3 regions of the Pantoea sp. RCC30.1 genome follow, and region 1 is predicted to be linked to each of the others. Evidence: predicted binding sites of a transcription regulator. Region 1 holds the regulator's gene; each other region holds the start of a gene.
What was found. Region 1 encodes CRP, which controls carbon source genes, mostly activating them, when cyclic AMP is high. Its sites were predicted from a motif close to ATGTGANNNNNNTCACAT; they were not measured.
Positions count from the first base shown of each region.

Region 2: the regulator CRP is predicted to act here: its motif matches at 8,602-8,619, upstream of AC2LB6_RS07065 (glycine dehydrogenase).
Region 3: the regulator CRP is predicted to act here: its motif matches at 6,528-6,545, upstream of udp (uridine phosphorylase).

Region 1 is NZ_JBXUHX010000004.1:196,372-207,051, forward strand. It holds gene ppiA (peptidylprolyl isomerase A) at 225-797, shown strand; gene AC2LB6_RS06090 (YhfG family protein) at 897-1,067, shown strand; gene AC2LB6_RS06095 (putative adenosine monophosphate-protein transferase Fic) at 1,057-1,650, shown strand; gene AC2LB6_RS06100 (aminodeoxychorismate/anthranilate synthase component II) at 1,692-2,267, shown strand; gene argD (bifunctional acetylornithine/succinyldiaminopimelate transaminase) at 2,349-3,569, shown strand; gene AC2LB6_RS06110 (YccS/YhfK family putative transporter) at 3,571-5,646, opposite strand; gene crp (cAMP-activated global transcriptional regulator CRP) at 5,704-6,336, opposite strand; gene AC2LB6_RS06120 (OsmC family protein) at 6,640-7,044, shown strand; gene AC2LB6_RS06125 (phosphoribulokinase) at 7,310-8,179, opposite strand; gene AC2LB6_RS06130 (YheU family protein) at 8,241-8,459, opposite strand; gene AC2LB6_RS06135 (hydrolase) at 8,464-9,456, opposite strand; gene AC2LB6_RS06140 (LysE family translocator) at 9,538-10,140, shown strand; gene AC2LB6_RS06145 (LacI family DNA-binding transcriptional regulator) at 10,142-10,680, opposite strand, start outside.
Region 2 is NZ_JBXUHX010000005.1:173,701-184,380, reverse strand. It holds gene ppa (inorganic diphosphatase) at 1-49, opposite strand, end outside; gene AC2LB6_RS07110 (DUF441 domain-containing protein) at 150-599, opposite strand; gene AC2LB6_RS07105 (lysozyme inhibitor LprI family protein) at 661-1,071, opposite strand; gene AC2LB6_RS07100 (methyl-accepting chemotaxis protein) at 1,240-2,799, shown strand; gene fbp (class 1 fructose-bisphosphatase) at 2,858-3,865, opposite strand; gene mpl (UDP-N-acetylmuramate:L-alanyl-gamma-D-glutamyl-meso-diaminopimelate ligase) at 4,034-5,386, shown strand; gene AC2LB6_RS07085 (oligogalacturonate-specific porin KdgM family protein) at 5,582-5,974, shown strand; gene yjgA (ribosome biogenesis factor YjgA) at 6,015-6,560, opposite strand; gene pmbA (metalloprotease PmbA) at 6,676-8,016, shown strand; gene cybC (cytochrome b562) at 8,079-8,465, shown strand; gene AC2LB6_RS07065 (glycine dehydrogenase) at 8,760-9,095, shown strand; gene AC2LB6_RS07060 (SFCGS family glycine-rich protein) at 9,109-9,465, shown strand; gene AC2LB6_RS07055 (DUF4312 family protein) at 9,468-9,767, shown strand; gene AC2LB6_RS07050 (DUF4311 domain-containing protein) at 9,894-10,670, shown strand.
Region 3 is NZ_JBXUHX010000003.1:16,175-26,854, reverse strand. It holds gene AC2LB6_RS04220 (carboxylate/amino acid/amine transporter) at 301-1,158, shown strand; gene AC2LB6_RS04215 (YehS family protein) at 1,564-2,043, opposite strand; gene metR (HTH-type transcriptional regulator MetR) at 2,127-3,053, opposite strand; gene metE (5-methyltetrahydropteroyltriglutamate--homocysteine S-methyltransferase) at 3,198-5,468, shown strand; gene AC2LB6_RS04200 (dienelactone hydrolase family protein) at 5,520-6,353, opposite strand; gene udp (uridine phosphorylase) at 6,657-7,418, shown strand; gene AC2LB6_RS04190 (tetratricopeptide repeat protein) at 7,507-8,775, shown strand; gene rmuC (DNA recombination protein RmuC) at 8,861-10,360, shown strand; gene ubiE (bifunctional demethylmenaquinone methyltransferase/2-methoxy-6-polyprenyl-1,4-benzoquinol methylase UbiE) at 10,436-10,680, shown strand, end outside.

The DNA of each region.
Region 1 (10,680 bases):
CAGAAAGTGTAAACGGAACTGTGATCTTAATAAACAAGCAGTGAAACTACAGATCCATATTTCATGTGATGTGTGATTTTAATCACGCAATTGCGGAGGTTTAACGTTTGCTCACCCCATTTGCCGCAACAGCGTAAATATAGGTAAAACGCTGGCTCCTGGAATAGAGTCTCTCTACAATCAATCACGTTTTTGTGCCCGCTCTCCCAGGTAAGGAATCTTTCATGTTTAAACGTACTTTAACAGCGGCCATCACCCTGTTAGCGCTCTCTTCCGTTTCCGCCCAGGCGCTGGCTGCAAAAGGTGACACCCACGTTCTGCTCACCACCTCCGCCGGCAATATCGAACTCGAACTGAATAACCAAAAAGCGCCGGTTTCAGTGAAAAACTTCGTTGATTACGTCAACAACGGTTTTTATAACAACACCATTTTTCACCGCGTGATCCCGGGCTTTATGGTGCAGGGTGGTGGCTTCACCACTGACATGCAGCAGAAGCAGACCAACGCGCCGATCAAAAACGAAGCGGACAATGGCCTGCGTAACCTGCGTGGCACCATCTCTATGGCGCGTACCGCCGATAAAGACAGTGCGACCAGCCAGTTTTTCCTCAACGTCGCGGATAATGCCTTCCTCGACCACGGACAGCGCGATTTTGGCTATGCCGTATTTGGTAAGATTGTGAAAGGTCAGGATGTGGTTGAAAAAATTTCTCAGGTACCGACCAAAGATGTGGGTCCTTACCAGAATGTTCCGTCCAAACCGGTAGTTATCCTCTCCGCTAAAGTCCTGCCTTAACGCTTTTCGTCGCCATCTGCGGATGGCGACCGCCTGCCGGCTCCGGCAAAGCCAGAAATTGCTCTTATACTTAGGGCAAAAACCTGAGCAGGAGGCGGCATGGCGAACAAACTCACCGAAAAACAGAAGGTCACCCTGTGGCAACAGCGGCGTAGCGCCAGCTATCAGGCCAGCTGTCGGCTGGAAGGCTTCTCATCGAATGAAACCAGCGTCAATAGCGATGATGCAGCCGCACGTCTGGCGTCACTGAGGAGGCAATATGGACTCTAATACCGCCGTCAGCCAGGATCCCTACCTGTGGCAGCACGACAACGTGCTGAAAAACCTGCCCGATATTCATGACGCCGCGCAGCTGCGTAAGGCGGAGCTCAGCTTCAGTGCCGCGCGCGCCGCCACGCTGGAGCTGGGTCCCCGTAATCCTGGCTTGCCTTACCTGCGCCAGATCCATCGCACGCTGTTCCAGGATCTCTACAGCTGGGCCGGTGAACTGCGAACCATCGATATCTGGCGTGATGAGACGCCGTTCTGTCATTTCGAATATATCGAAAAAGAAGGCAACGCCCTGATGGCCGCGCTGGAAGAGGAGAAGGGGCTGGCTGACCTGCCACGTGATGCGTTTATTCAGCGCCTTGCTCACTACTACTGCGAAATCAATATGCTGCATCCTTTCCGCCATGGAAATGGTCGTGCGCAGCGGATTTTCTTTGAACAACTGGCGCTGCATGCCGGTTATCTGCTGAACTGGGAAGAGACGGATGCTGAAAGCTGGAAAGCCGCTAATCAGGCCGGAGTAGCCGGAGACCTGGCCCCGCTGGAGCAGGTCTTTGCGAAAGTGGTGAGTGAGGCGGCCTGACCGCGTAGAATAGCGGCGCGGTTTATCATTCTGGATACGTCATGCTGCTGCTTATCGACAATTACGACTCCTTTACCTGGAATCTTTATCAATATTTCTGCGAGCTGGGCGCGCAGGTTCAGGTGGTGCGCAATGATGCCATCACTGTGGAGCAGATGGCGGCGCTGCCGCTGACCCATCTGGTGATCTCCCCTGGCCCCTGCACGCCGTCGGAGTCAGGCATCTCGCTGGCGGCGATCCGGCACTTCGCGGGGCAGCTGCCCGTGCTGGGTGTCTGTCTTGGCCATCAGGCGATTGCGCAGGCGTATGGCGCGCAGGTGGTGCGTGCGCGTCAGGTGATGCACGGCAAAACTTCCGCGATTCAGCACACCGGCCAGGGCGTGTTCCGCAATCTCAATAATCCCCTTACTGTGACACGCTATCACTCACTGATTGTGCAGCGAGATTCTTTGCCCGACGCGTTCGAGGTGACTGCCTGGACGGTGCGTGACGGCGAGCCTGACGAAATTATGGGATTCCGCCATAAAACCCTGGCGCTGGAAGGTGTACAGTTCCATCCCGAAAGCATTCTCAGCGAGCAGGGACATCTGCTGCTGCGCAATTTCCTTGAGCAATAAGTTGCCTTTGATTGATTTTTTATGCATATTTTATGATTATTATTTCAAAGCAACTCGACAATCATCCAGATGGGGTTACTAATGGCAGCGGAAAAAATTGCGGTCACGCGGGAGACGTTCGATAACGTTATTTTGCCTGTTTATGCACCTGCGCAGTTCGTGCCGGTAAAAGGCAAGGGCAGTCGCGTATGGGATCAACAGGGCAAAGAGTATATCGATTTCTCGGGTGGTATCGCTGTCACCGCACTTGGACACTGCCATCCTGCGCTGGTGGAGACGCTGAAAAGCCAGGGCGAGACGCTGTGGCACACCAGCAACGTCTTCACCAACGAACCGGCGCTGCGTCTCGCCAGTAAGTTAATCCAGGCCACCTTTGCTGATCGCGTCTTCTTCGCCAACTCCGGTGCCGAAGCCAACGAAGCCGCGTTTAAGCTGGCGCGCTACTACGCCTGCAAACGTCACAGCCCATTCAAAAGTAAGATCATCGCCTTCCATAACGCTTTTCATGGCCGGACGCTGTTTACCGTCACGGTCGGCGGACAACCAAAATATTCTGACGGATTCGGCCCGAAACCGGCGGATATCGTCCACGTGCCGTTCAATGACCTGGACGCAGTGAAAGCGGTGATTGACGATCATACCTGCGCCATCGTGGTTGAACCGATTCAGGGTGAGGGCGGCGTGGTGCCCGCGACGCAGGAGTTTATGCAGGGACTGCGTGAGCTTTGCGATCAGCATCAGGCGCTGCTGGTGCTGGATGAAGTGCAGAGCGGCATGGGACGCAGCGGCAAGCTGTTCGCCTATGAGCATTATGGCATTCAACCCGATATTCTGACCTCAGCCAAAGCGCTGGGCGGCGGTTTCCCGGTCAGCGCCATGCTGACCACCAACGAGATCGCCTCGATCATGGCGCCGGGCGTGCACGGCACGACCTATGGCGGCAATCCGCTGGCCTGCGCCATCGCCGAAACGGCACTGGATATTATCAATACGCCGGACGTGCTGGCGGGTGTCGGGATGCGTCGTCAGCATTTTGTTACGGCGCTGAAGGCCATTGATGCGAAGTATGATCTGTTCAGCGACATTCGCGGCAAGGGGCTACTGATTGGTGCAGCGCTGAAACCTCAGCATGCCGGCAGGTCGCGCGACATTCTGAATGCCGCCGCCGCTGAAGGCGTGATGGTGCTGGTAGCCGGAACCGACGTGATGCGTTTTGCCCCGTCACTGATTATCGAACCGGCCGACATTGAAGAGGGCATGAGCCGCTTCGCCACCGCCGTCGGCAAAGTGCTTAACGGCTAGCTTAGTTTTTACGTAAGCGTCTGATTAGCCAGCGGCCATGTTGTGGTCGCTGGTTCCACGCCAGCGATGAAATGGTGTACATCACGCTCAGATGATCGAGAATGCGTCGTACATGTTGCTCCACCACCGTGATCGGTCCCTCGCTGATATTCTCCAGGTCATCCAGCAAATTCACCTGTGAGCTTTCACCATCATATTCCAGCCGCTGCTGACATCGCTGCAGCGCGATTTCACAGGATTGCAGATAGCGTTCAGCCAATGCGGTCGTCAGCATGGTGTGCTCACGCGCCAGAATCGTTATCGCATTGATATGCTCGACAATAAACTGGCTGTGCGTGACCCAGAGCCGCATATCACTCAGGTAGCGGGAGTTGAACGCGGGTTCCTGCATCGCCTGATTTAGTGAGTTAAACAGCGCATTATGCGCCTGATTAACCTTCACGCGCTGATAAGCCAGTTTCTCCGATGACTGTTCGTCGCCCAGTAACAGCCGCAGCGCATCCTGATAGGTTTCCAGCGCGTCATGGGCATTCTGCCGCAATAAGCCGCTCTGCCACTGCGGCCACAGCCACAGCATCCCGCCAAAGGCAATCAGACAGCCCATCAGCGTATCCATCAGTCGCGGCAGCAGGAACTGCGCGCCGTTCAGCGACAGCAATTGCAGCGAGTAAACCGCCGTGACCGTAAATCCAATCATCGACCAGCCATAGAACTGGCGGGTAAAGCGATAGCTGATAAAGGTTATCGCCAGCATGATCAGCAGCACTACCGACTCCGGCACCGCCATGCGCAGCGTCGCGGCCGCGATGACCAGACCAGCAAAGGTGCCCAGCGCCCTATGCTGGATGCGGACACGGGTGGCGCTGTAGCCGTTCTGGCTGACGAACATAATGGTCATCAGGATCCAGTAGGGTTTGGGGATGTTGAAGAATAGCGCCAGCGCGCTGCCCAGCATCAGCATTACCGCAAAGCGACCGGCAGTGCGCAGTGCCGACGAGCGAAACGAGAGATAACTGCGCAGCGCCGGTAACAGCGGCAGACGACGCTGGCGATCCGCCATCAGATCGCGTTGATACAGCGGTTTCTGGGTGCGCAGGACACGCGCAATGCGGTTGAAGTGGTAAAGGCAGAAGTTACCCACCGGATTGTCGGGATGCTGATGGGCGATCTTCTCCAGCGCACCGAGCTGTTTATCCATCGCAAAGCGATCGGGGAGCTGGTGATAAAGGATGTTATCCGCCAGCACCCGCAGCCGGGCAGAGATGGTTTTGGCGTTCCAGCGGATCACCGCTTCGGCATGGCTCTGTTCGACCAGCTTCTGCACCTCTTCCGGCCGATGCAGGCTGACGGAGATATGCTCCTGCAGATCCAACGCCACCTGAAAGGCGCGCGTCAGCCTCTTATGGCTGTGATCGCGGCTTGCCGACAACATGTGCATCTGCTGATAGCAGGTGTTGATCAGATCGACCACTTTCTGCTGACGAGCCAGCAGCGGCGGCAGCGCCTTTTCCGGATCGGTGAGCTGCGTGAGCAGGGTATATTTGGCGTCGCAGTAGTTAGCCAGCTCACGATAGATCAGGCTGAGGCTCTCGCGCATCGGCTGCTCTTTCCACAGCCAGAACCAGAACCAGTTGAACAGCCCATACCAGAGCGTACCGCCGATATAGAGCAGCGGGGTGACATAGATGGGCATGCGGCCAATCAGGCTGAGGGTGAAGATGGCGGCGATAAGGGTGCCGGGCAGCAGGCGGCCATGCAGCGGGCTGATTTCACCGGTGACGCCCAGCAGCAGAGGCATAGCGAAGAGGATCAGCGGCAGTGGAATCGCATGCAGGGTAAGCCACTGAATCAGAAAGCTGCCGAGGGCAAACAGGCTGCCGCCAACAATCAGGCGTTTGAAGAAGCGTTTGTGTGGGGTATCCAGACCGGCGATGTTGCAGCAGGCGGGCACTAACGAGAACAGCAGACCTTTTTGCAGGTCGCCAGCTAGCCAGCCCAGCGCTACCGGCAGACAGAGCACCAGCGTTTGCCGCAAAGCGTAGTTAACTTCAGGATGGTAAATGATTCGACGCCACATCGGCCCAACACAAACAATAACGGCGTGATGTTGCCATCACGCCGTGGGTGACAGGAATTAGCGGGTGCCGTAAACGACGATGGTTTTGCCGTGTGCGGAGATCAGATTCTGATCTTCCAGCATCTTCAAAATACGGCCCACGGTTTCGCGTGAACAACCAACAATCTGGCCAATTTCCTGACGAGTGATTTTAATTTGCATACCGTCGGGATGCGTCATGGCATCTGGCTGCTTCGCCAGGTTGAGCAGGGTCTGTGCAATGCGTCCGGTTACGTCGAGGAAAGCGAGGTTACCCACTTTTTCAGACGTGACCTGCAGGCGACTCGCCATCTGCGCTGAGAGTCGCATCAGGATGTCGGGGTTAACCTGGATCAGCTGACGGAATTTCTTGTAGGAAATCTCCGCCACTTCGCACGCGCTTTTCGCACGTACCCAGGCGCTGCGCTCCTGGCCTTCTTCGAAGAGGCCAAGCTCACCAATAAAATCGCCCTGATTCAGGTAGGAAAGAATCATCTCTTTGCCTTCTTCATCTTTAATCAGAACCGCGACGGAACCTTTCACGATGTAGTAAAGCGTTTCTGCTTTTTCACCTTGGTGAATCAGCGTACTTTTGGATGGATACTTGTGAATATGGCAATGGGACAGGAACCATTCGAGTGTAGGGTCTGTTTGCGGTTTGCCGAGAACCATTCGCTATTATCCTCTGTTGTAATCGTGCCCAAAATACAGGGGGCAGTTTTCCCTGTCAGGCGGTGAAAGCTTCAAGCGTTTCCATTTCAGGAAATTATTCGGGCCGCATCAGGCGCAGTGCGCATCATTCTTCCCGGCTTCGCCATCGGGTGACGAAAAATATTTTCAGCACTGTTTGTAGCACAGCTTTTGCCGACTGTCTTCTGTTGTCTCGCTTCAGCTAAGAGTGGATTTCTCTGGATTGCTGTTTACCAGGCGAAAGCGTACTCTTGCGAGAAAACTGCGTATTCCGGAGCAAAAATCATGCAGGCAAGAGTGAAATGGGTAGAAGGGCTGACATTCCTCGGAGAATCCTCATCCGGCCACCAGATACTGATGGATGGCAATTCGGGTGATAAAGCGCCCAGCCCAATGGAGATGGTGCTGATGGCGGCTGGCGGATGCAGCGCGATTGATGTGGTATCAATTCTGCAAAAAGGCCGCAACGATGTGGCTGATTGTGAAGTAAAACTGACCTCAGAACGTCGTGAAGAGGCGCCGCGAATCTTTACGCACATCAACCTGCATTTTATCGTGAGTGGTAAAGCGCTCCAGGATAAAGCGGTCTCACGCGCGGTGGATCTTTCTGCTGAAAAATATTGCTCTGTGGCCATTATGCTGGGTAAAGGTGTGACGATTACGCATAGCTATGAAGTGATTGAGCTTTAGTAGCCGCAAGGGTCATTGCCGACCTGCTAACTTCACTTCCAGTATCTGATGCAGGTTGCTTTAAGACTGTGCCTGCGCAGGAAACCGGGTCAGATCGGAAAGTCGTTTAAGCCAATCCCTGGCCGCTCGGCCCGCGCCTTCCCTGGCGCGGGACGCTTTCCTCTTCTGGCCCGGTTCCCTGCGTGTTAAGCTTTTTCGCTGCTGTCAGATTCATCCTGCATTGGCATTGGCATTGGCATTAGTCTGGAAAGGCCCTTTTGACCTCTTACTCTATCCGTTTACCTTCCATCAGCCGCTTCACCAGAGGCCCCATGATCAACTCCATCGCCAGCCCCATTTTGCCGCCCGGCACGACCAGCGTATTGATATGCGAGATAAACGAACCCTGAAGCATCGCCAGAAGGTAGGGGAGGTCGATATCGTCCAGCGCCTGAAAGTGAATCACCACAAAGCTCTCATCCAGTGAAGGAATAGCGCGGGCAGCGAAGGGGTTTGAGGTATCGACGGTCGGGACGCGCTGAAAGTTGAGGTGAGTGCGTGAGAACTGCGGCGTGATGAAGTTGATGTAATCCTCCATCGAGCGCACCACGGAATCCATTACCGCTTCACGTGAATGACCGCGCTCGCCAGTGTCGCGCACCAGCTTCTGAATCCACTCCAGGTTAACAATCGGTACCACGCCCACCAGCAGATCGACCTGTTCGGCCACGTTGTGCTGCGCCGTCACCACGCCGCCGTGCAGTCCTTCATAGAAGAGAATGTCGGTGTTCTGCGGCAGCGGCTGCCAGGGCGTAAAGGTGCCGGGCACCTGATTCCACGGCACTGCTTCATCGTAGGTGTGCAGATATTTACGCGACTGGCCCTGTCCGCTTTGACCATACTCTTTAAAGCTCTGTTCCAGCAGGCCAAAGTCATTGGCTTCCGGCCCGAAATAGCTGACATGACGTCCTAAATCGCGCGCCTTACGAATCGCCATATCCATTTCAGGGCGGGTAAAGCGGTGAAAGCTGTCACCTTCCAGCTCGGCCGCATGAAGATCGAGCTGCTGAAAGATTTTGCGAAACGCGAGGCTGGTGGTGGTGGTTCCTGCGCCGCTGGAACCGGTCACCGCGATAATGGGATGACGTGCAGACATAGAAAAGCTCCCTGTGAGGTCGGGCGATGAGCATTGTTATCATGAAATGGTGCCGGGTGCATCAGCCACGAAATTCTTTGCGTGGCATGATATTGACCGATTCATGCAGTTCCGACCACACCAGCACCACTTCGCCGGTTTCCAGCTGGCGTCGTACATCAGCCACCTTGTCCAGCAGGCTGCGTTCCTGTTCGCCATAGTCCGTGCCTTCGCGCAGCACAAAGGTTTCAATCAGATTTTCAAGGGTCTCAGGTGAGACCTGTTGCCAGGGAATAATCACGAGATCAGTTATCCAGAAAAGGGGTGAGCCACTGCGGGATGCGCTGTTCCAGCCACATTTCAGGCTGGCGTAACGTGCCGCCGACAAAACCTACGTGGCCGCCGTGGGGTGTCAGTTGATAAGTAATAGTGGCAGATAATTGGCTGCTGTGCGGAATGACCTCATCACTCATGAAGGGATCGTCTTTGGCGTGAATGATCAGCAGCGGTTTCTCTGCGTGCTTCAGCCAGGGCATGGCGCTGGCACGATGATAGTAATCGGCTGCATCGACAAAGCCGTGGGCGCGGGCAGTAATCGCATCATCAAAATCGCGGAGTCGTCGCAGCGCTTTCAGTTGCGCCAGATTGACCGGCAGCGTGTCCGGCCAGGCGTGCAGTTTGCGGCGGGCATTTTTCTTGAGCTGCGCCAGCAAATAGTATTGATAGAAACGTGAGAAGCCGCGTTCCAGTTTCACGCTGCACGGTTCCAGCAGCAGCGGGGCGGAGACAATCACGGCTGCATCCACCTCAGCGGCTGCGCCCTGCTGGCCCAGCAGGCAGCCCAGCATGTTGCCGCCCAGCGAGAAACCGACGGCAGCGGTGGAAACGTGGCCCCAGCGGGTGCGCAGCCAGTGCAGGAAGAAGCGGGCATCTTCAGTTTCGCCCGAGTGATAGATGCGATTGAGCCGGTTAGGTTCGCCGCTGCAGCCGCGAAAATGCATGACCACGGCCAGCCAGCCGCGCGCGCGGCAAATGTTCATCAGGCCATGAATATAGGGGCTGTGAAAGCTCCCCTCCAGCCCATGGAACAGCACGACGCGTGGTTTATGTTGCGCCAGTTGTGGATCTTCGCTCCAGGCGAGATCGACGAAGTCGCCATCCGGCAGATCGAGTCGCTGCCAGTGAGGAGCAAAGGTGGTACGCCGACGTAACAGGCGCGGCAGCATCGTCTGCAGGTGCGCGTTGCGCAGACTGTCAGGTGGTGTGAAGTACTCGTTTTCCGGTCCGGTAAATTTCATGTGTTAAAAGCTTGTCTGTTCCATATCACACTGTTAGCTTCGATAAGTTTTTTCTTGCAGGGTAAGGAGTACCCGATTGCCATGGAACTGAGTCTTTTCTTATCAATGTTGGGATTTCTTTGGGTTGCGGCCATTACGCCGGGTCCCAATAATATGTTACTCACTGCCTCGGGCGCTAATTTTGGCTTTCTGCGCACCATTCCGTTGATGATTGGCATCATGATCGGCATGCAGGTGATGCTGCTGATGGTGGCCTTTGGCGTAGGCGGTCTAATCCTGCTCTACCCTTCGCTGCACCTGGTGCTGAAAATCGCCGGTAGCCTCTATCTGCTCTGGCTCGCGTGGAAAATTGCTACCGCCAGTTATGAAAAACTGGAAACTGACCAGGCGCCGGATGCGCCGATGCCGTTCTGGCAGGGTGGGTTGCTGCAGCTGATCAATCCCAAGGCCTGGCTGATGGCGCTGGGCGCGGTCGCCAGCTTCAGTCTGTCCGGTGATGCGTATCGCCATTCGGTGGTGGCGATAAGCGTCGGTATGTTTCTGGTTAATCTGGTCTCGGGCGTGATCTGGATGGGATTTGGCGCGATGATCGGCCGCATTCTGCGCAGCCGCCGCGCCTGGAAAATCTTTAACCTCGCCATGGGGCTGCTGACCGCCGCCTGCGTGCTGTTAATCTGGCACTAAGTCAGCTGGACGCGCGTTCAACGCGCGTCCAGGGCAGCACCTCACGGATCACTGGCGCGTTCGGGTTGCGGATTTTCTGCAGCAGCAACTGAACGCTGCGCGCGCCCAGCTGGTTCATCGGCTGCTCGATGGTGGTCAGCGGGGGATTGAGGCTGCGGGTAAACGGCACGCCATCAAACCCGACCACCGCCAGATCTTCCGGCACGCGCAGACCCGCTTCCAGTGCTGCATGAACCACGCCCACCGCCAGCACATCTGAAACCGCAAACACTGCATCTGGCCGTTCCGGCAGTGCCATGAGTTCTCTCAGTGCCTGGCTGCCTGCCTCACAGGAGATTTCGTGGGTATAAGCGATGCCAGACCACGCATATCCCAGCTCTTCAATCGCCTGCCGGTAGCCCTTTTCACGATGATGTGAGTAGAGGTAACGCATATCGCCATTGACCAGCCCGATGCGTTTACGCCCTTTCCCCGCGAGATAATGGACGGTGTCGCGGGCTGCCTCCAGGTGATCAATGCTGACCGAGGAGGCGGGTATAT
Region 2 (10,680 bases), on a different contig from region 1:
AGATATCTTCTGGCAGGTCTTTACCTGCTGGCACCTGGTTCAAACTCATCTGGCATTCCTTCAGTAGTCGTATGTTGAGTGTCGGCTATTATAGCCAACTGACTCTGAAAGTATGCCCTCTTTTTGGCGTTTCGGAATGCGCCCAAACGCTACTTAGCCGTGACAAATAATGAAACAATGCCTGCGGCAATCAGTGGCCCTACCGGCACGCCCCGGAAGAACGCCACACCAATCACCGTACCAATCAGCAGGCCTCCGATCACCGAAGGCTGAACGCTCATAAAGTTCACGCCACGACCGCCCAGCCAGGCGACAAAAATCCCCACCAGAATCGCCACAATTGACTTCCAGTTAGCAAAGGATTTGAGCAGCGCGGAGGCAGGCAATGAGCCGCTGGCCAGCGGAGCCATCACCGCCACGGTAAGAATAATGATGCCTAAGGTAATGCCCTGTTTTTCGACGTAGGGGAAGAACTGAGCCAGCGGGGTAATTTTAATCGCCAGCAGCACCAGAATCGAAATCGTGACCGCGTTGTTGTGTACGAAATAACTCAGCACGGCGAGGCAAATCAGAATGATGGTCGAGGCGTAAGCAGCCATGGTTTCTCCCTGAAGGTTATTGAGAGCGCTGACTTCCGCCAGCGCAAAAGCCGGTTATCGATTAGCAGTCATCGGGGTTAGCACAGCTGCCTTTAGCCTGTGACTGCAGCATCAGCGCCTGATTACGCACCAGGCTCAAACTCTGGGCGCTAAGCGCCACGCTACCCAGCGTTCCCTGAGAACTGAGCCGACTGCGGCTCGCCTCAAGCCAGCTGTCGCGGTAGCTCAGCCAGGCACGCTGAGCGACACGCAGTTTATTTTTCGGTTCACCGGAGAGGGTCTTGATTAGTTTGTTGTACTGCTTATTCATCTCCTGATCCCACACCTGAATGGCCGCCGTGTAGCACTGGTTCATGGCGAGAGTGGTCGAGGCATTATTGAGGCAGCGATCAGGCGAGGCATCTGACGGCATATCCTCTGCCAGCGCCGATGTGCTGAGGCACAGCAGCATCAAAAACAATCCTGATTTCATTCTTTTCTCCGGATAACGGAAGGGCGGCGATCAGCTTGATGGATGTTTCTGTGATGATCAAGTTGTTAACACTAATGAGAGTTAAAGTTTCGAACCGTTACTGCCGATAATTCCTCCGCTTTAGGGCCGCTTGAAATTCGCCTTTTCACATACACGGAAATTATCAGGATGAAACAGTTATCACTTCGCACGGGGTTGCTGGCATTGCTGGCATTTATGACACTGCTGCTGTTGGCGGTGAGTTTTATGGGTATCGTGGCTATTAACAAAGGGAATCGCTCGCTGGATGTGATCAACCGCATTCAGGGGATCGAGCTGAACAGTCTTTATAAGAGTAATTCAGATCTGATGCGGGCCCGCGCTAACGCGGCGCTGGCGGTACGTAAAATTGAAATTGGTATGCTGGAAGAGGGCGCGGCAGTAACAAAACTGTCGCAGGCGGATGTGGTGTCATCGCAGAAACACCTGAAGCGTTTTGTAGACGCCGGAACGGTGACGGCGCACGGCAAAATGCTGGCGGATGCGGTTTCAGCCAGTTACAAAGCCTATCTCGACCAGGGCATCAAACCAATGATGGATGCGCTGGACAAGCAATATACCGACGAATATTACCAGCTGCTGGAAGGCAACCTTGCAACGCTGGCGGCCAGTTACGATAAGGCGGTCAATGACTTCAGCCAGCTGGCCGATGAGATCACCCAGGCTCAGCTGGCAGAGGCGGCCCACAACGAAACCAAAATGAAAATCCTGATCGCCGTGGCGGGAGTCTTAACCCTGCTGCTGCTGGTGCTCGCCTGGCAACTGCTGCGCCGGATGCTGCTGCAGCCGCTGAACCTGGCGATTGTCCATCTTGAGCAGATCGCGGCGGGCGATCTGTCCCAGGCGCTGCCACCGTCCAGCAACAATGAGCTGGGTCGGCTGAACCATGCGCTGAGCGGGATGCAGCAGTCGTTGCGGACCTCGGTGAGTCAGGTACGCGAAGCGAGTATGCAGATCGACATCGGCAGCCGTGAACTGGCGGCGGGTAACGTTAATCTGTCGCAGCGCACCGAAGAGTCTGCCGCCTCGCTGGAGCAGACGGCGGCCAGCATGGAGCAGCTCACAGCAACCGTGCGGCTTAACGCCAGCAACGCACAGCAGGCACATCAACTGGCTAACGCGGTCTCTGATACCGCCGATCGCGGCGCTGAAGTCGTCTGCTACGTGATGGAAAAAATGCATGAGATCACCGACAGTTCCAATCGTATCGGCGACATTCTTAGCGTGATCGACGGCATCGCTTTCCAGACCAACATCCTGGCGCTCAACGCCGCCGTGGAAGCGGCGCGCGCAGGCGAACAGGGCCGGGGTTTTGCGGTAGTGGCAAATGAAGTGCGCACGCTGGCACAGCGCAGTGCTAACGCAGCCAAAGAGATCCGTACGCTGATCGGTGATTCACAATCACGGGTCAAAGAGGGCACCGAGATGGCGACGCGCGCGGGTGAAACCATGGATGAGATTTCTGGTGAGGTGATGCGCGTCACGGCACTGATGAAAGAGATCTCGATGGCCTCCGACGAGCAGAGCCGCGGCATTGAGCAGGTCAATCTGGCCGTCACTCAGATGGATGCGGCGGCGCAGCAGAACGCCGCGCTGGTTGAGCAGGCAACCGCCGCGACTCAGTCGCTGGAAGCGCAGTCCGATCAGCTTCAGGCAACTATGGCGCAGTTCAGATTGCAGACGGCGTAAAAACAAAAAGGGCGCGAAATCGCGCCCTTTTTATATGACTTTTTATACTACTGTCAGATTAACCCTGACGGCAATCCGGGAACTCAGCCAGGAAACGCTCAACGTCGTTCACCATCGCCTCATTACCGCAGTAGAACGGGCAACGCTGATGCAGCGTGACCGGTGGAATATCCAGAATACGTCTCTGTCCGTCGGTGGCTTTACCGCCCGCCTGCTCTGCCAGGAACGCCATCGGGTTGCACTCATACAGCAGACGCAGCTTACCCTGAGGATGGCTGGCTGTGCTTGGATAGAGATAGATGCCGCCTTTCAGCAGGTTACGATGGAAATCCGCCACCAGCGAGCCGATATAACGTGAGGTATAAGGACGATGCGTTGGCAGATCCTCTTCCTGACAGAACTTCAGATATTTCTTCACGCCCTGCGGGAAACGAATGTAGTTTCCTTCGTTGATCGAATAGGTGTAACCAGTCGGTGGATAGGTCATACGTTCGTGACTGAGGCAGAACACACCCAGTGACGGATCGTAAGTAAACGCATGCACGCCTGCACCGGTGGTATAAACCATCATGGTGGATGAGCCGTAGACCACGTAACCGGCTGCGACCTGCTTGTTGCCCGGCTGCATGAAGTCCGCTTCAACTACTGGCGTGCCAGGTTCGCTGACGCGATGATAAATAGAGAAAATGGTGCCGACGGAAACGTTAACGTCGATGTTAGAAGAACCATCCAGTGGATCCATTAGCACTACGTATTTACCGTTTTCCTCACCTTCAAAGATAACGAACTCGTCTTCTTCCTCAGAAGCGATACCGGCGACGATGCCACGTGCTTTCAGTGCTGCCTTCAGTTTTTCGTTAGCAAACAGATCCAGTTTCATCTGCTGTTCGCCCTGAATATTCTCCACGCCACTGGTACCGAGGATATCCACTAAACCGGCTTTATTAATATCGCGGTGGATAATTTTGGCACCCAGCTTGATAGCTGAAATCAGCGCCGTCAGTTCACCTGTGGCGTGCGGAAAGTCGTGCTGCTTCTCGACGATAAATTCGCCCAACGTTTTCATAACACATTCCCTGAATCTTCGATGGAGTGGCAGCACGCGTAACAGTCTGCCAACGGATGCGTACGCAGTTTAGCCGAATGAACTTCAAAAACCATAGTCCTAATCCGTTTCTTCCGTCTGCGACCGGCGTTACACTGTGCGCCGAACTTTTGAGTAATGGATCATGTTATGCGCATTCACATCCTCGGGATTTGTGGCACTTTTATGGGCGGTCTGGCGATGCTGGCTCGTTCACTTGGTCATCAGGTGACCGGTTCAGACGCCAACGTTTATCCGCCAATGAGTACCCTGCTCGAACAGCAAGGCATTGAATTAACGGAAGGTTACGACGCCAGCCAGCTCGATCCGGTGCCTGACTTAGTCATCATTGGCAATGCGATGACGCGCGGTAACCCCTGTGTGGAAGCGGTGCTGGAACGCAACATTCCCTACCTCTCTGGCCCGCAGTGGCTGCACGATTTCGTGCTGCGCGATCGCTGGGTGCTGGCAGTGGCCGGAACCCACGGCAAAACCACCACAGCAGGCATGGCAGCGTGGATTCTCGAGGCCTGCGGCCTTGAACCCGGCTTCATTATTGGTGGTGTGCCCGGAAACTTCGATGTCTCGGCAAAATTAGGAAAAAGTCCATTCTTCGTGATTGAAGCGGATGAGTACGACTGCGCGTTTTTCGACAAGCGTTCCAAGTTTGTCCATTACTGCCCACGCACCCTGATCCTCAACAACCTTGAGTTTGATCACGCCGATATCTTCGACGATCTGCGGGCGATCCAGAAGCAGTTCCACCATCTGGTGCGGATCGTGCCGGGGCAGGGCAAGATCCTGCTGCCGGAACATGATCCTAACCTTAAACAGGTGATGGCGATGGGATGCTGGAGCGAGCAGGAGAGTGTTGGCGAGCACGGTCGCTGGCAGGCGAAGAAGCTGACCAACGATGCGTCTCACTGGGAAATCTGGCTCGACGACGAGAAAGTCGGGGAAGTGAACTGGGGACTGGTTGGCGAACACAACATGCATAACGGACTGATGGCAATTGCTGCCGCGCGGCATGTGGGTGTGAAGCCGGAAGATGCAGGCCAGGCACTGAATACCTTTATCAATGCACGTCGCCGGCTTGAGCTGCGTGGCGAAGTCAACAGCATCAAAGTCTATGATGACTTCGCGCACCATCCGACCGCGATTCTGGCGACGCTGGCTGCCCTGCGCAGCAAAGTGGGCGGCAGAGCGCGCATTCTGGCCGTGCTGGAGCCACGCTCCAACACAATGAAGATGGGTGTCAGCAAAAACGATCTGGCCCCGTCACTGGCGCGTGCGGATGAGGTGTTCCTGTTCCAGCCGCACCATATTCCATGGCAGGTTTCAGACGTGGCAGAAGCGTGCATTCCGCCTGCACACTGGAGCGCGGATATCGATACCCTGGTGGAGATGGTGGCTAAAGCTGCTCAGCCAGGCGACACGATTCTGGTTATGAGCAACGGCGGGTTTGGTGGCATTCATCAGAAGCTGTTGGACAGGCTGGCATAACATCAGGGGCGCCCATATCGGGCGCCTCTCTTAACATCATTATTCCTGACAATATTACTCTCTCCAATTATAACGACACCGTGTTAAATGGGGTGGAGGTGACCTTTCTGAAATCGTATTACTGGAGGACACTGGACAGTATCAGCTTTTATTCAGCCAGAGTTTATCTCCTCGCGCACTGAATAGAAATGTGGTGTGGCACCCTGGTATAAAATTAACGATCGCTGGTCTGTTGGCGGGCTGTACCGCCTTGAGTTGACGGATTATGCGCATGAGGATCAATGCCGCACCGGTGGCATTGATTATTGTGATACTGAACGGCATCGCACTGCTAACCGTTTTGATCTCTATCTGCGGAATAAAAGCGATCGGCTGACGACCACCTATAAGCTGGTATATAAGCACGCCGATGCGAAACTGTTTGCCAATAAACATGATGACTACGAACAGGAGTTACAGTTCGATTATGCGCCTGGCAACGATCGCGTCTGGGTGCCTTACGTCACCTTTGGCGATATCGGACGTTCTGCCACGTCGAGCGAACGCCAGTTGCGGCTGCGCACCGGTATTCTCTACATCTATCGGTAAATGCTCTGCCGGGTGGCGGGCGAGGCTGCCCGCCATGGCATTACTTCGCTTCGGCCAGTTCGCGGAGATACTGGAAAATCTGACGGGCAGACTTCGGTGGCTTGTTGCCCGTTTTCTCTTTCTGCGCGTTACGGATCATGCTGCGTAACTGCTGACGATCGGCTTCGGGATAGAGCGCAATCACGTCACTCATCGCCTCATCGCCCTGTTCAATCAGACGATCGCGCAGCATTTCCAGTTTATGGAACAGCGCAACCTGCTGGTTATGGCGATTATTGAGCTTATCCAGCGCAACGCGGATCGGCTCCACATCAATACTGCGCAGCAGTTTACCGATCAGCTGCAGCTGACGACGGCGACCTTCTTTCTTGATGCGCTGCGCCAGTTCGACTTCGGCACGCAGGCGCTCATCCAGCGGGATTTTATCCAGCGAGTTTTTACCCAGATCAACCAGTTCGGCACCCAGGCGCTTTAACTCTTCTGCATCGCGTTTAATTTCACTCTTACTGACCCAGATAATCTCTTCATCTTCTTCTTCGTCATTATCTGGCACATCGTCGAGCCACTCATCGGGCTGTTTGGTCATTTCCGGGCTCCCAAAAAAAAGAGGCTAATCCTACCAGTTTATCGGGTGACTGCGAAATTGTTCTCTGACTCTGATAGACTCAAATCATTCACACATAAGATTAGACGGCAGGTCGATGAACGTATCTACTCAGGTTGCAGAACAGCGAAAAGTACTGGAGCAGGCCATTGCGCAGGCACTTGAACTGGCTAAAGCAAGCACTGACAGCGCGGAAGTGGCAGTCAGTAAAACCACCGGCATCGGGGTCAGCACCCGCTATGGCGAAGTGGAAAACGTCGAATTCAACAGCGACGGTGCGCTGGGCATCACCGTTTATCATCAGAATCGTAAAGGCAGCGCCTCATCGACCGACCTTAGTCCGGACGCGATCAAACGTACCGTGCAGGCGGCGATTGATATTGCGCGCTACACCTCGCCCGATCCGTTTGCTGGCCCGGCCGACGCGGAGCTGCTGGCCTATGATGCGCCGGACCTGGATCTCTACCATCCGTGGGAGATTGATGCAGACCGCGCCATTGAACTGGCTGCACAGGCGGAGCAGGCGTCACTGCGTGCAGACAAGCGTATTATCAACACCGAAGGTGGCAGTTTTAACAGCCACGTCGGCATCAAAGTCTTTGGTAACAGTCACGGTATGTTGCAGAGCTACTGCTCAAGCCGTCACTCGCTCTCCAGCAGCGTGATTGCCGAGCAGGATGGCAACATGGAGCGCGATTACGCCTATACCATTGGCCGCGCGTTTGAAGATCTGAAAAGCCCGGAGTGGGTAGGTGCAGAGTGCGCACGCCGCACGCTCTCTCGTCTGGCGCCGCGTAAACTGCCGACCATGAAAGCCCCGGTGATTTTTGCCTCTGAAGTGGCGACCGGCTTATTCGGTCATCTGGTTGGTGCGATCAGCGGCGGCAGCGTTTACCGTAAATCGACCTTCCTGCTGGATTCCATGGGTCAGCAGATTCTGCCAGAGTGGCTAACCATCAATGAACAGCCGCATCTGCTGAAAGGGCTGGCTTCCACGCCATTCGACAGCGAAGGCGTGCGGACGCAGGCGCGCGACATCATTAAAGATGGCGTACTGCAGACCTGGCTGTTGACCAGCTATTCAGCCCGTAAACTGGGCCTGACCAGCACCGGTCACGCTGGCGGCATCCATAACTGGCGCATTGCTGGCCAGGGCCACAGCTTTGACGAGCTGCTGAAGCAGATGGGCACCGGATTAGTGGTGACCGAGCTGATGGGCCAGGGCGTCAGTGCCATTACCGGTGATTACTCACGCGGAGCGGCCGGTTTCTGGGTCGAGAATGGCGTTATTCAGTACCCGGTTAGCGAAGTCACTATCGCCGGAAATCTCAAAGAGATGTGGCGCAACATGGTGACCATTGGTGACGATATTGAAACCCGTAGCAATATCCAGTGCGGTTCCGTGTTACTGCCTGAGATGAAGATAGCGGGACAATAAGATGGATTCCTGAAGCAGCCTGTTGGCTGCTTTTTTTTCATCATAATAAAAAGGAAGTAATGATGCGTAAGCATGTGATTGCAATGTTGTCGGCTTCTCTGTTGTTCTCCAGCGTCAGCCTCTATGCGGCGGATCTGGAGCAGGATATGGACACGCTGAATGCGAACCTGAAAATCGTCAAGAAAAGTGACAATGCACAGGAGATGCAGCAGGCGTTAACTAAAATGCGTGCCGCGGCGCAGGATGCTAAAAAATCGACGCCAGATAAGCTGGAAGGTCAGCCTGCTGACAGCGCGCAGGTCAAAGATTATCACGCGGGCCTCGACTCACTCATCGCACAGATCGACGTGGTTAGCGCGCTGGCGAAAGCCAACAACGTGGATGGCGCAAAGCGCGAAGCGGCCAAATTTGATGACATCCGCAATACCAACCATAAGAAATTCCGTTAATCAGATCGCCGGTCAGCCCGACCGGCGACTTTTACCATCACTTCTGCTTATCACTGCCCCCTGAACCTCAACACGTCACACCTGTCGCCGCACAACATCACCGCCTGTAACCATTAAATCCATCATTTTGCGCATTATGTGACGCGTGTCGCACTAAACGTGCAGCCTGCGATCTGACGCACAACCTTCACTTCAATTTCCACTTGCTGCTGGAAATGTTGCCTCTCCACAGCTGGGGTGAGGACCGTTAATTTGTTTCTAACGCGAATTATCCGGTTTAACAGGAGTAGCAAGGTGAGCAATAACGGCGTCCCGGTGTATGAAGCGCCACCGGAGAAAGTGCAACAGCTGGCTGACAGCGTGATGACGCAGATTGCGGCGATCTATCAGCAGCATGGCATTCAGCCCAATGCGGTTCAACAGCAGATGCTGCAATCGCATGTCGGTGCCATGGCGTCACGCTCGCTGAGCGGAGAGCCGCTGCCCGAAGTGGAAGCGGAGCTGTTTGAGGATATTCCGCCGGAAACGGTCGCGCTGGCGCAGCAGGTCGTCGATCTGTTTGGCAATCTCCCCCGCGAAGAGGCCTGGCTGCTGTCAGTGCATATTGAAGTCGCGCGATCAAACAACTAAAGAGGAATACAAGATGGTAACAGTCGTGATTGGTGATCGTTTAGGTAAAGGCCAGAAAGTAGCTGCGGGCATCGAAAAAGCGGGTGGCCGTGCCATCGTGGTGCCAGGCGTGGCGGCTGACATGAAACTGGGTGACGTGATGAAGGCAGAAAATGCCGATTTCGGCATCTCGTTCTGCGGCAGCGGCGGCGCAGGCGCCATTACCGCGCAGAACAAATACGGCTACAAAGCTAAACATGGCATGCGCTCTGTCGACGAAGGCGTCACCGCCATTAATGAAGGTGCAACGGTGCTGGGCTTCGGCTTTATGGATAAAGAAGAGTTAGGTGAGCGGTTGGTGCAGGCCTGGAACAAGAAGCACGGCAGCTGATTATGAAAGAACAATACGTTACCCAGGTGACGGTCGAGGGCAAAGGCGACACCAAAGCGAAAGCCTTTGCCGATGCCCTGAGTCGGGTGCAGAACCAGGTTCTGCGCGCGACGCAAAAAATTCTGCTGCGCATTGAACCTCAGGATGTCCGGGTGCTGCGCGCGCAGGAGAGCGTCAAAACCGAGAAGTTTCTCTTCTTCTTTCTGGCGCGCCAGCGGAGGAGCTTCAGCGTCACGCTGGAGATCACCGTCAGCGTCACCGTTTTCGACACCGAACAGGTGACGTTCACGGCGGCATCATAAAACAGAGCCTGTTCACATCAGCCAGCCGTTTGCCCGATTCTCAGCTGTCGCGATCGCGCGGCAGTCAGGCGGGGCGATGGTGCGGCTGAGGCAGGGCAGGTAAAAACGACAACAAGGTACAACAACATGTTTTTAATCATTTTGTTTAAGTCGTTGATCATTGGCGGGCTGGTCGGGGTTGGCGTCGGTGCGGGCGCTGCGCGCATGTTTCACGCGCCCACCACCCAGGGCATGGGCGCCTTTCGTACGCTGGGCGAGCTGAACTCGTGCGAAGGCGATCCGGCCTCCCACTTCTCCTTTGGTCTTGGCTTCTTTTTCAATGCCTGGGCATCGTCTGTCGCAGCCGGTTCATTCACGCAGGATGTGGATCATCGCATCATTCCAAACTGGGGGGCGGCTGCCCTGATGGTGAAGAATCGTAATGTGGCGGAGACGCTGCATGACCCGAAAAAAATGGCCATCGCCTGCGGCATCATCGGCATGATCGTGGTCGCCTTCCTCAACTCAACCGCCTCGGCGGTTCCGGCTGCGCTGCAGGTTACTGCGGTCAAAGTGCTGGTGCCCGCCGCAAACCTGCTGGTGAACACGGTGATGCCAGTGATCTTCTGGCTGGCAGCGATCGACGCAGGCAAAAAGTCAGGCTTCTGGGCCACCATCTTTGGCGGTCTGGCGCAGCTGATCATGGGCAATGCCGTGCCAGGACTGGTGCTGGGTATCCTGATCGGTAAAGGCGTGGAAGAGAGCGGCTGGAACCGGGTCACCAAAGTCATGATGACCGCCATCGTGCTGCTGTTTGTGCTGAGCGGCTTCTTCCGTGGTTTCGACATGAAGCTACTGCAGTCCTTCCAGCTCGGCATTCCCGGCTGGCTCGACATGATCCACAACTCAGTCAGCGGCAAATAAGAGGCGATGC
Region 3 (10,680 bases), on a different contig from region 1:
GGACGCACAATGTTCCATTTCGCGCAAAGAATAGTGTTAGTTGCGCAACGTTACTGTGATGAATGACACATTTGTTACACTTTTATTACAGTTTAGAGCGGAAGTGATCATGTGATGGATCATTTCGCGCATTTTATCTGGCTGAAAGATCTTTCTGCAGACAGTTGTGTTAGTAGGCGAAAGTCCTTTTCCGATGGATATTCTGATCGCCTGTTTTGTAATCAAATGTCAACCAGATTTCACAGCCTGATTGCCGCACATTGTTTACACTGACGGCCTGTTAATTTCGGGGTTGTCGCCGTGTTTTTATTGATTATTACCACCATCCTGTGGGCCTTCTCGTTCAGTCTGATTGGCGAATATCTTGCCGGGCAGGTGGACAGCTGGTTTTCTGTATTGATGCGACTGGCGCTGGCTGCGCTGGTATTTTTACCTTTCCTGCGCTGGCGTGGCCATCGCCCTTCAACGCTGTTGCTTTACATGCTGGTTGGGATGCTCCAGCTGGGGGTGATGTATCTGCTGAGTTTTGAAGCCTATCTTTATCTTAGCGTGTCGGAATTCCTGCTGTTTACGGTGATGACGCCGCTCTATGTGACGCTGATTTACGATCTGATCAGCCGTCGTCCACTGCGCATCGGCTATATCTTCAGTGCGCTGCTGGCGGTGGCAGGCGCGGCCATTATTCGCTATGACAAAGTCAGCGATCATTTCTGGTTTGGTCTGCTGTTAGTGCAACTCGCAAACATCTGCTTTGCGGCGGGAATGGTGGGTTATAAGCGTCTGCAGGAGACCCGACCCATGCCGCAGCATACGGCCTTCTCCTGGTTCTATCTGGGGGCGGTGTTAATTGCGGTGATCGCCTGGTGTGCCTGGGGCAATCCGCAGAAGTTGCCGACTACTTCATTGCAGTGGGGCATTCTGGTCTGGCTGGGCGTCGCCGCTTCCGGTCTTGGCTATTTTATGTGGAATTACGGTGCTACGCAGGTCGATGCCGGTACGCTGGGCATTATGAATAACATGCACGTCCCTGCCGGGCTGCTGGTGAACCTTGCTATCTGGCAGGAGAAGCCGCACTGGCCGAGTTTTATTGCGGGCGCGCTGGTGATCCTCGCCTCGCTGTGGGTGCATAAGCGGTGGGTGGTGGGGCGCGGTGACTAATGATCAGGTGTCAGGCTATCAATAGCGGCTGTTGCATGAGTGCGGCCTTCAGGGCTGGCGCGTCCGATCGCGAAGGAATCTCACCTCCCTGTGGTGGATGTCGTGCGTTCCACTCGGGAAAGTGGGTCAGCTCCGCAAAGACGGCGTAAATACGTCCCTGTAGCCTCGGCCGTCGCATCCCTGCGACGGACGCTTTACTCCGTGACCCGCGTTCCCTCCTTCGTGTCAGCCAGGCGCTGCCATTTTAAAAGCCATGTAGAAGCTTGAGGGAAGAGGTGGCGCAACTGAGGAGCAAAGCGTCCGAGCCAGGGATGGCGAGGCCGTGCTGCATGGATGCAGGCTTTCTTTGCGATCAGATGCGCCACTTCTGACCACGCAGGTATCCGAAGCGATCAGCAACAGACGTTAAGCAGGCTTTTCACTCTTAGGACGCTGAATCATCGCCAGCCCTTTCAGGAAGTTGCGCAGAATCTGGTCGCCACACTCGCGATAGTTCTTATGATCAGGCTTGCGAAAAATCGCGCCAATTTCGGCCTGCGAAACGGTAAAATTCACGCGCTTCAGGACATCAGGGATGTCGGTGGTTTTCAGATCAAAAGCGATGCGCAGCTTTCTCATGAAGATGTTGTTAGTCATCTTGCGCTCAATCGATGGCGCAGGTGCATCTTCGCTTTTGCCGCGACGGTAAAAGATCAGGCCATTCAGGAAATAACCCATCAGCACATCGGGGCAGGGACGGAACGCGGCATCGTCATCTTTTTTCAGCCACGCCTGAATATCCGCCAGCGGCACGTCACATTGCGCCAGCGCAAAAATCTCCACCATTTTGGCATCGCTCAGGTTGAGCATGTAGCGCACGCTGCGCAGAATATCATTGTTAGTCATGGTGAGATCTTCTCATGGTCAGTCTACAGGCTGCGCATTATAGGGGATTTTACCCGCTCTCGCGCAGGTTTGTGCCTGCTGACTTACCGCTGTAACACCGCACCGGGCAACGCGGCGTCTCGCACAAACGGCAGATGCTCACAGGCATGCTGACGGGCAAAGCGGATAAAGGCTTCCAGCACCGGCTGACGCTGTTCCCCTTCGCGCACGGCGGCATAAAGACGGCTCCAGAGCCCATCACCCAACGTGCGCGTGACGACCAGACCCTGCTTCTCAAAACTCTCCACCACCCAGTGCGGCAGTGCCGCAATCCCCATCCGCGCCGACACCATCTGAATCATCAGCAGGGTGTTATCCACACTTTTCAGGGCCGGACTGACGCCAGCGGGCTGCAGGAAGTGACGCCAGATATCCAGACGCTGACGCTGTACCGGATAGATCATCAACACTTCATCGGCTAAATCTTCCGGCGAGATCTGCTCAACCTGCGCCAGCGGGTGATCCGTCGCCAGCACCAGCCGGACTTCATAATCAAACATCGGTGAGTAGAACAGGCCAGAGCGCGCAAGAATATCGGAGGTCAGCACCACATCCAGCTCACCCTGTTGCAGGGCGGGTTGGGGATCAAAGGTCACGCCCGATTTGAAATCCATCACCACCTGCGGCCAGCTCTGACGGAATTTATCCAGCGCGGGAGTCAGCCACTGAATGCAGCTATGACACTCAATCGCTACCCGCAGCGTGGTCTGATGTGGTTCATGGCAGGCCTGCAAAGCCTGCTGAATCTGCGGCAGCACCTGCTCTGCCAGCTGCAGCAGAATATCGCCCTGCGGTGTAAAACGCAGTGGCTGACTTTTACGGACGAACAGGCGGAATCCCAGCCGCTGCTCCAGATCGCTGAACTGGTGAGATAACGCCGATTGCGTCTGATGAAGCTGGGCCGCCGCCGCCGCCAGCGATCCCGTATTACGCAGAGCCTGAAGCGTCCGCAGGTGCTTGAGTTCGATCATGAGAGTCCTTCACATCGAAAATGAACATATTGCGCTTGAGCAACATACAGTACCCGCAGAGTATAGCAGTGTAAACATCTGGACGGCTAAACATCTTTGGCTGCCCATTTCAGCCAAAGTGAAAGATTATCTGGAGAACAGCACATGACTATCCTGAACCATACCCTCGGCTTTCCCCGAATTGGCCTGCGCCGTGAACTGAAAAAAGCACTGGAGAGTTACTGGGCGGGCGACAGCACACAACAGGCGTTACTGGCGACGGGCCGCGAGCTGCGTGCGCGACACTGGCAACAACAGAAAGAGGCGGGCGTTGATCTGCTGCCGGTTGGTGATTTCGCCTGGTATGATCATGTGCTGACCACCAGCCTGCTGCTGGGCAACGTGCCTGCTCGTCATCAGAACAAAGAGGACACCGTTGATTTGGATACGCTGTTTCGCGTGGGGCGCGGGCGTGCGCCGACCGGCGAGCCTGCGGCGGCGGCAGAAATGACCAAATGGTTTAACACCAACTATCACTACATCGTGCCGGAATTTACCCAGGGCCAGACATTTAAACTGACCTGGACTCAACTGCTGGACGAGGTTGATGAGGCACTGGCGCTGGGCCATAACATCAAGCCGGTGCTGCTCGGGCCGGTGACGTATCTGTGGCTGGGTAAAGTCAAAGGCGAGCCGTTTGAACGTCTGTCGCTGCTGGAGGCGATTTTGCCGGTCTATCAGCAGGTGCTGGCGGAACTGGCAAAGCGCGGTATCGAATGGGTACAGATTGATGAACCCGCCCTGGCGCTGGAGCTGCCGCAGGCGTGGCGCGAAGCCTTCCAGCCAGCGTATGACACACTGCAGGGCCACTGCAGGCTGCTGCTGACCACCTATTTTGACAGCATCGGCCAGAACATTGATGTGATTCATGCGCTGCCCGTGCAGGGCCTGCATGTCGATCTGGTTCATGGCCGCGATGATATTCAGCAACTGAATCAGCAACTGCCCGCCAGCTGGCTGCTGTCGCTGGGTGTAATTAACGGACGTAACGTCTGGCGAGCCGATCTAAGCCGCTGGTTCAGCCGTCTGAAACCGCTGATCAAAGAGCGTGAGCAGGTGTGGATCGGCTCTTCCTGCTCCCTGCTGCACAGTCCGATCGATCTGAGCGTCGAGACCCGTCTTGATGATGAAGTCAAAAGCTGGTTTGCCTTTGCGTTGCAGAAATGTGCTGAGCTCTCGCTGCTGAGTCAGGCACTGAACAAGAATGATGCGAGGTCGCTGGACGCCTGGAGCGCACCGGTGCGCGCCCGTGCTCACTCCCGCCGCGTGCACAATGCGGTGGTGGGCCAGCGTCTGGAGGCCATCACGCCGCAGCACAGTGAACGTCTGAGCGCTTATCCGGTAAGGGCAGTTCTGCAGCGTCAGCGTTTCAATCTGCCGGCCTGGCCCACCACGACCATCGGTTCTTTTCCGCAGACCACGGAAATTCGCGGCCTGCGCCTCGACTTTAAGCAGGGCCGTCTCGACAGCAACCATTACCGCACTGGCATAGCGGAGCACATTAAACAGGCGATTACCGAGCAGGAGCGGCTGGGACTGGATGTGCTGGTGCACGGTGAAGCGGAACGTAACGACATGGTTGAGTACTTCGGCGAGCATCTGGACGGATTTGTCTTCACCCAGAATGGCTGGGTTCAGAGCTACGGTTCACGCTGTGTGAAACCGCCCGTCATCATCGGCGATATCAGTCGTCCTGAAGCGATCACCGTTGAGTGGGCCCGTTATGCCCAGTCGCTGACGGATAAGCCGGTAAAAGGAATGCTGACCGGTCCGGTGACGATTCTCTGCTGGTCATTCCCGCGTGAAGATGTGTCACGTGAAACCATCGCGAAGCAGATCGCGCTGGCGCTACGTGATGAAGTGGAAGACCTGGAGAAGGCGGGAATCGGGATCATTCAGATTGATGAGCCGGCACTGCGCGAAGGTCTGCCACTGCATCAGTCTGAGTGGGCAGCCTATCTGAACTGGGCGGTAGAGGCGTTCAGGCTGAATGCGGCGGTCGCGCAGGATGAAACCCAGATTCACACGCATATGTGTTACTGCGAGTTCAACGACATCATGGACGCCATCGCGGCGCTGGATGCCGATGTGATCACGATTGAAACCTCACGCTCTGACATGGACCTGCTGGAGTCGTTTGAAGACTTCGAATATCCCAATGAAATCGGCCCGGGCGTCTATGACATTCACTCGCCTAATGTCCCTAGCGTGGAGTGGATAGAAGCGCTGTTACTGAAGGCGGCGAAACGGATTCCGGAAGCGCGGCTGTGGGTAAACCCGGACTGCGGTCTGAAAACGCGTGGCTGGGAGGAGACGCGTCAGGCACTGGCAAATATGGTGACGGCGGCGAAGAAACTGCGTGGGGAGACGGCGTAGGAAAGGGGCCCGATGGGTAAAAGCAGGGGCGCAGAAGCGCCCCTTTTTCATTTATTTTGATGTCACACCATACTGCCTGAACCAGGTCAGCATGCGCTGCCAGCCATCATTGGCAGATTCAGCATGGTAACTCGGACGGTAGTCAGCATTAAACGCATGTCCCGCTTCGGGATAGACAATGATCTCGGCGGTCGCATTGGCGGCATGCAGCGCCTGACGCATCTGCTCGACGCTCTCCAGTGGAATGCCGTCATCCTGGCCCCCATACAAACCTAACACCGGCGCACTCAGATCGACCGCAATATCAATAGGATGCTTCTGCTGCTTCAGCGTGCGCTCACCGGTCAGTCGTCCATACCACGCCACGGCGGCGCGCAGTTGCGGGTTATGCGCGGCGTAGAGCCAACTGATGCGGCCACCCCAGCAAAAACCGGTGATGCCCATGCGACGAATATCGCCGCCGTTGCGTGCGGCCCAGTTGGCGGCATGATCGAGATCGGCCAGCACCTGGCTGTCAGGCACTTTGCTGACCAGCTCGCTGAACAGCGTCGGGATATCATTGTATTCAGAAGGATCGCCCTCGCGGAAATAGAGCTCGGGCGCGATCGCCAGATAGCCTTCCAGCGCCAGTCTGCGGCAGATATCCCGGATGTGTTCATGCACACCAAAAATCTCCTGCACCACCAGTACGACAGGCAATGGTCCTTCAGCAGAGTGGGGCTTTGCAAAAAATGCCGGCATGTTTTCGCCCTGGCTCGGTACTGAGGTTTCACCTGAGTGAATGGCCGGGCTTTCGGTAATGATGGTCGTAGAGGCGGTGGGCTGCACGGCAGGGGCAAAGCCGCCCGTCGCCGGTTTTTGTGCCATATTATCACTGGGTTTCATTATTCTCTCCGTGCAAGCATTTGCGCAATCACGTAACTATAGCCTGGCTGTAAAGCCTGCGCGCCAGGTGTCGGGTAACAGAATCAGCAGCGAATAAAATCATCCATCTCTTTAACATTGCGGTGACCCAGACACAGCCTCGCGAAGGGCTATCCAGACCAGGAAGATTTGATTGTGTGATAGCAATCACATTTTAGCTGGCTTGAAATGTAACTTTCATTTTCTTAAGTGAATGCTGTCACATATTTATCGAGCGTGCTGGCGTAGAGTGGCGCGCTACCTTCCCTTAACAGGAGTCTGAAAATGACACAGTCTGACGTTTTCCATCTTGGCCTGACTAAAGCCGATCTGCAGGGCGCCACCCTAGCGATTGTGCCAGGCGATCCGGAGCGTGTGAAGAAAATTGCCGGACTGATGGAAGATGCCACGCATCTCGCCTCACACCGTGAATTTACCTCATGGCTGGCAAAAATTGATGGTAAGCCGGTCGTGGTCTGTTCAACTGGTATAGGCGGTCCTTCTACGTCGATTGCCGTCGAAGAGCTGGCACAGCTCGGTGTGCGGACCTTCCTGCGTGTTGGAACGACTGGCGCGATCCAGCCACATATCAATGTTGGCGATGTACTGGTGACCACCGCATCGGTTCGCCTGGACGGGGCCAGCCTGCATTTTGCGCCGATGGAGTTTCCGGCAGTGGCGGATTTCGCCTGCACCACCGCGCTGGTTGCCGCGGCAGAAGCCTGTGGCGCGAAGACCCATATCGGTATCACCGCCTCTTCTGACACTTTCTATCCGGGCCAGGAGCGTTACGACACCGTCTCAGGCCGCGTCGTCAGCCGCTTCAAAGGTTCGATGAAAGAGTGGCAGGAGATGGGCGTGCTTAACTATGAGATGGAATCCGCTACACTGTTAACCATGTGCGCCAGCCAGGGTCTGCGGGCCGGTATGGTGGCGGGCGTGATTGTGAACCGTACTCAGAAAGAGATCCCGGATGCGGTCACCATGAAACAGACAGAAAGTGACGCAGTGAAGATTGTGGTCGAAGCGGCGCGTCGCTTGCTGTAGGCCGCGTCAGGCAGCAGGTTTTTGTCCAGACTAAAACCTGCTGCCGGTAGTTAACGGCGCGTAATTTCAGTGAAACCTGAGAGTGTTTATGCGCAATACCATTCCTGTCCGACGTCCTCTCCCTGGTGCTAATCCTGCCGCACTCAGTGCCCGGCTGGAACGCAGTGCCGAACATTTCCGCGCCGCCATGCAACAGGGCGACTATGCGCTGGCTGCCCAATGCTGCGAAGAGGTGCTGCGCTCAATGCCCAATCAAATGCAGGTGCTGAGCGACTACGCGTTATGTCTGCTGCGTCTGGGTCAGTACAATAAAGCGTACAAAATCTATCAGAAGATTTATCAGTCACCGCCTGCTGTGCAGGCGACAGCCTCTGAAACCTGGCTGGATGGCCTGACCGAAGTGTGTGGCTGGCTGGATAAAAAGGACGAGGTGGCGCGTCACGGTCTGGCGTCGCTGATGCGTTCTGATGCGCGTTTCAGTCAGGGGCAGCGCATGGCGTTTCCCGCTCCGCAACCTGAGCCTGTCGATCTCAGTCAGCCGCACCAGAATGTTATCGCCTTCTGCCTGTATGGCGATCAGCCACGCTACTGCGAAACCTTAATCAAAAACGTTGAAGTGGCGCCTGAGTTCTATCCCGGCTGGGTCTGCCGCATCTACCTTGATGACAGCGTGCCGCAGCATGTCTGGCAGCGTCTTGACCAGCCGCACGTCCAGTTGATCGATATGTCTCACGAAAAAACCTTGTATCCAACCCTGTGGCGTTTTCTGGTGCTCGACGATCCGGCTGTGAAGCGCTTTATCGTGCGCGATGCCGACTCGTTGCTCTCGGAGCGCGAAGCGATGGCGGTTAACGCCTGGCTGGCATCGCCTTACTGGTTCCACCATATGCGTGACTACTTCTCTCATACCGAACTGCTGCTGGCAGGGATGTGGGGCGGCTGTCACGGCGTCTTCCGGGGTGTGGAACAGGCGATGCGTGATTTCATTGCGCAGTATCAGGGCAGTGAACGCTTCACCGATCAGTATTTCCTTAAGGTGGCGTTGTGGCCGACAGTGCGTGAAAGCCTCCTGAGCCATGATGAGCTGTTTCATTTCCATCAGGCTCAGCCGTGGCCTGACCATGCGCCCGTACGCTGGCAGACGCCGCATTTCCACGTTGGCAGCAATGCCGGTTTTGCCAGTATGACCGGCAAATCCAGCGCCGAGGAGGGGAGCAGACAGCGCGTCGCGATCACGTCCGGCGAGACAACCTGGCACTATCTGGCGCAGGTTAGAAAGGGGGAATGGCTGCTGCCGATGCCATTTTTCCTGATTGATGAGTGGCAGGCTGGAAAGCTGACGGTGGCGGCTTTGTAAGTGGCTGAGTCCGGCTAAAATTGTCTGGACATTCATACAGTGCGACTCTACCTTTTCCCTCAGCAGCCTGAGTCGCGGGGAAATCATGGATCAGCACATCATCATCAGCGCCTGTCTGGCGCTTGCCGGGTTAGGGATTGGCTGGATGCTGGCACAGTTACGTGCCGGTCATCAGGTCGCCAGTTTCCAGACCGAGCGCCGTCTGCAGGAAGAGGCGCAACAGCGCCAGCAGCAGCAAATTGAACAGCTTCAGCAGCAGACGCAGCAGCGTGAGCAGGAGCTGCGTCAGCTTCACGGCGCGCTGAGCGGTGCCAATGAGCGACTGCAACAGCTTGATTACTGGCGCAATGAAAGCGAACAGCTCAATCGTGAACTGCGCAATCAGCTTGAGGTTAATAGCGCGCAGGAAGCGGAGTTGCGCGAAGTGACCATCCGTCTTGAAGAGACCCGTTTCGCTGCTGAAGAGAAACAGCGTCTGCTGACCAACAGCGAACAACGCCTCAGCGCCCAATTCGAAAACCTCGCCAACCGTATTTTCGAAAACAGCGGCCGTCGCGTCGATGAACAGAACCGCCAGAGTCTGGATGGGCTGATTGGCCCGCTGCGTGAACAGCTTGATGGCTTTCGTCGTCAGGTACATGAGAGCTTTGGCGCAGAGGCGCGCGAGCGGCACACCCTGACCCATGAAATCCGGCAGTTACAGCAGCTGAATGCGCAGATGGCGCAGGAGGCCCTTAACCTGACCAAAGCGCTGAAGGGCGACAATAAAATCCAGGGTAACTGGGGTGAAGTCGTGCTGAGCCGGGTACTGGAAGCCTCCGGACTGCGTGAAGGCTACGAATATGAAACCCAGGTGAGTATTCAGTCAGAACAGCAGGGCAGGATGCAGCCGGATGTCATTGTGCGCCTGCCGCAGGGTAAAGATGTGGTGGTAGATGCCAAAATGACGCTGGTGGCCTATGAGCGCTACTTCAATGCTGATGATGAGATCGAACGTGAGCAGGCGATTCAGGAGCATGTCGCTGCCATGCGGGCACACATCCGCCTGCTGGGACGAAAGGACTATCAGCAATTGCCCGGCTTACGATCGCTGGATTATGTGCTGATGTTCATCCCGGTTGAGCCCGCCTTTTTGCTGGCGATTGACCGTCAGCCTGAGCTGATTGGCGAGGCGCTGCAGCAGAACATCATGCTGGTCAGTCCCACCACGCTGCTGGTGGCGTTGCGGACCATTAATAATCTGTGGCGCTATGAGCATCAGAGCCGCAATGCGCAGCGTATCGCCGATCGTGCAACCCGGCTCTATGACAAAATGCGGCTGTTTGTTGATGACATGAGCGGCATTGGTCACAGCCTGGATAAGGCGCAGAATAGCTATCGCGAGGCGATGAAAAAGCTGTCAGAAGGGCGTGGCAACCTGATTGCGCAGACAGAAGGATTTCGCGCGCTGGGCGTGGAGATCAAACGGCCCATCAACCCGCAACTGGCCGAACGTGCCATGCCGGAAAACCGGGCAGAGGAAGATGCAGATGACGACAGGGATGCGGATGAAAGTGAGCTGCGTGTGAGACGCCTCCACGAATAGTATGGGCGCAGCGTGCCTGACTTCCGTGACTCTGATACACTTCGGGAAGTATTGTTTGTGGAGCAGGTAAAACCGATGGCAGATGAATCACAGCAGGAAACTACCCATTTTGGCTTTCAGACGGTCGCCAAAAGCGAAAAAGCTGACAAAGTCGCAGACGTGTTTCACTCCGTAGCGGCAAAATATGACCTGATGAACGATTTGATGTCGTTTGGCGTCCATCGTATCTGGAAGCGTTTTACCATTGACAGCAGCGGCGTACGTCGCGGTCAGCGCGTGTTAGATCTGGCGGGTGGTACCGGCGATCTGACCGCTAAATT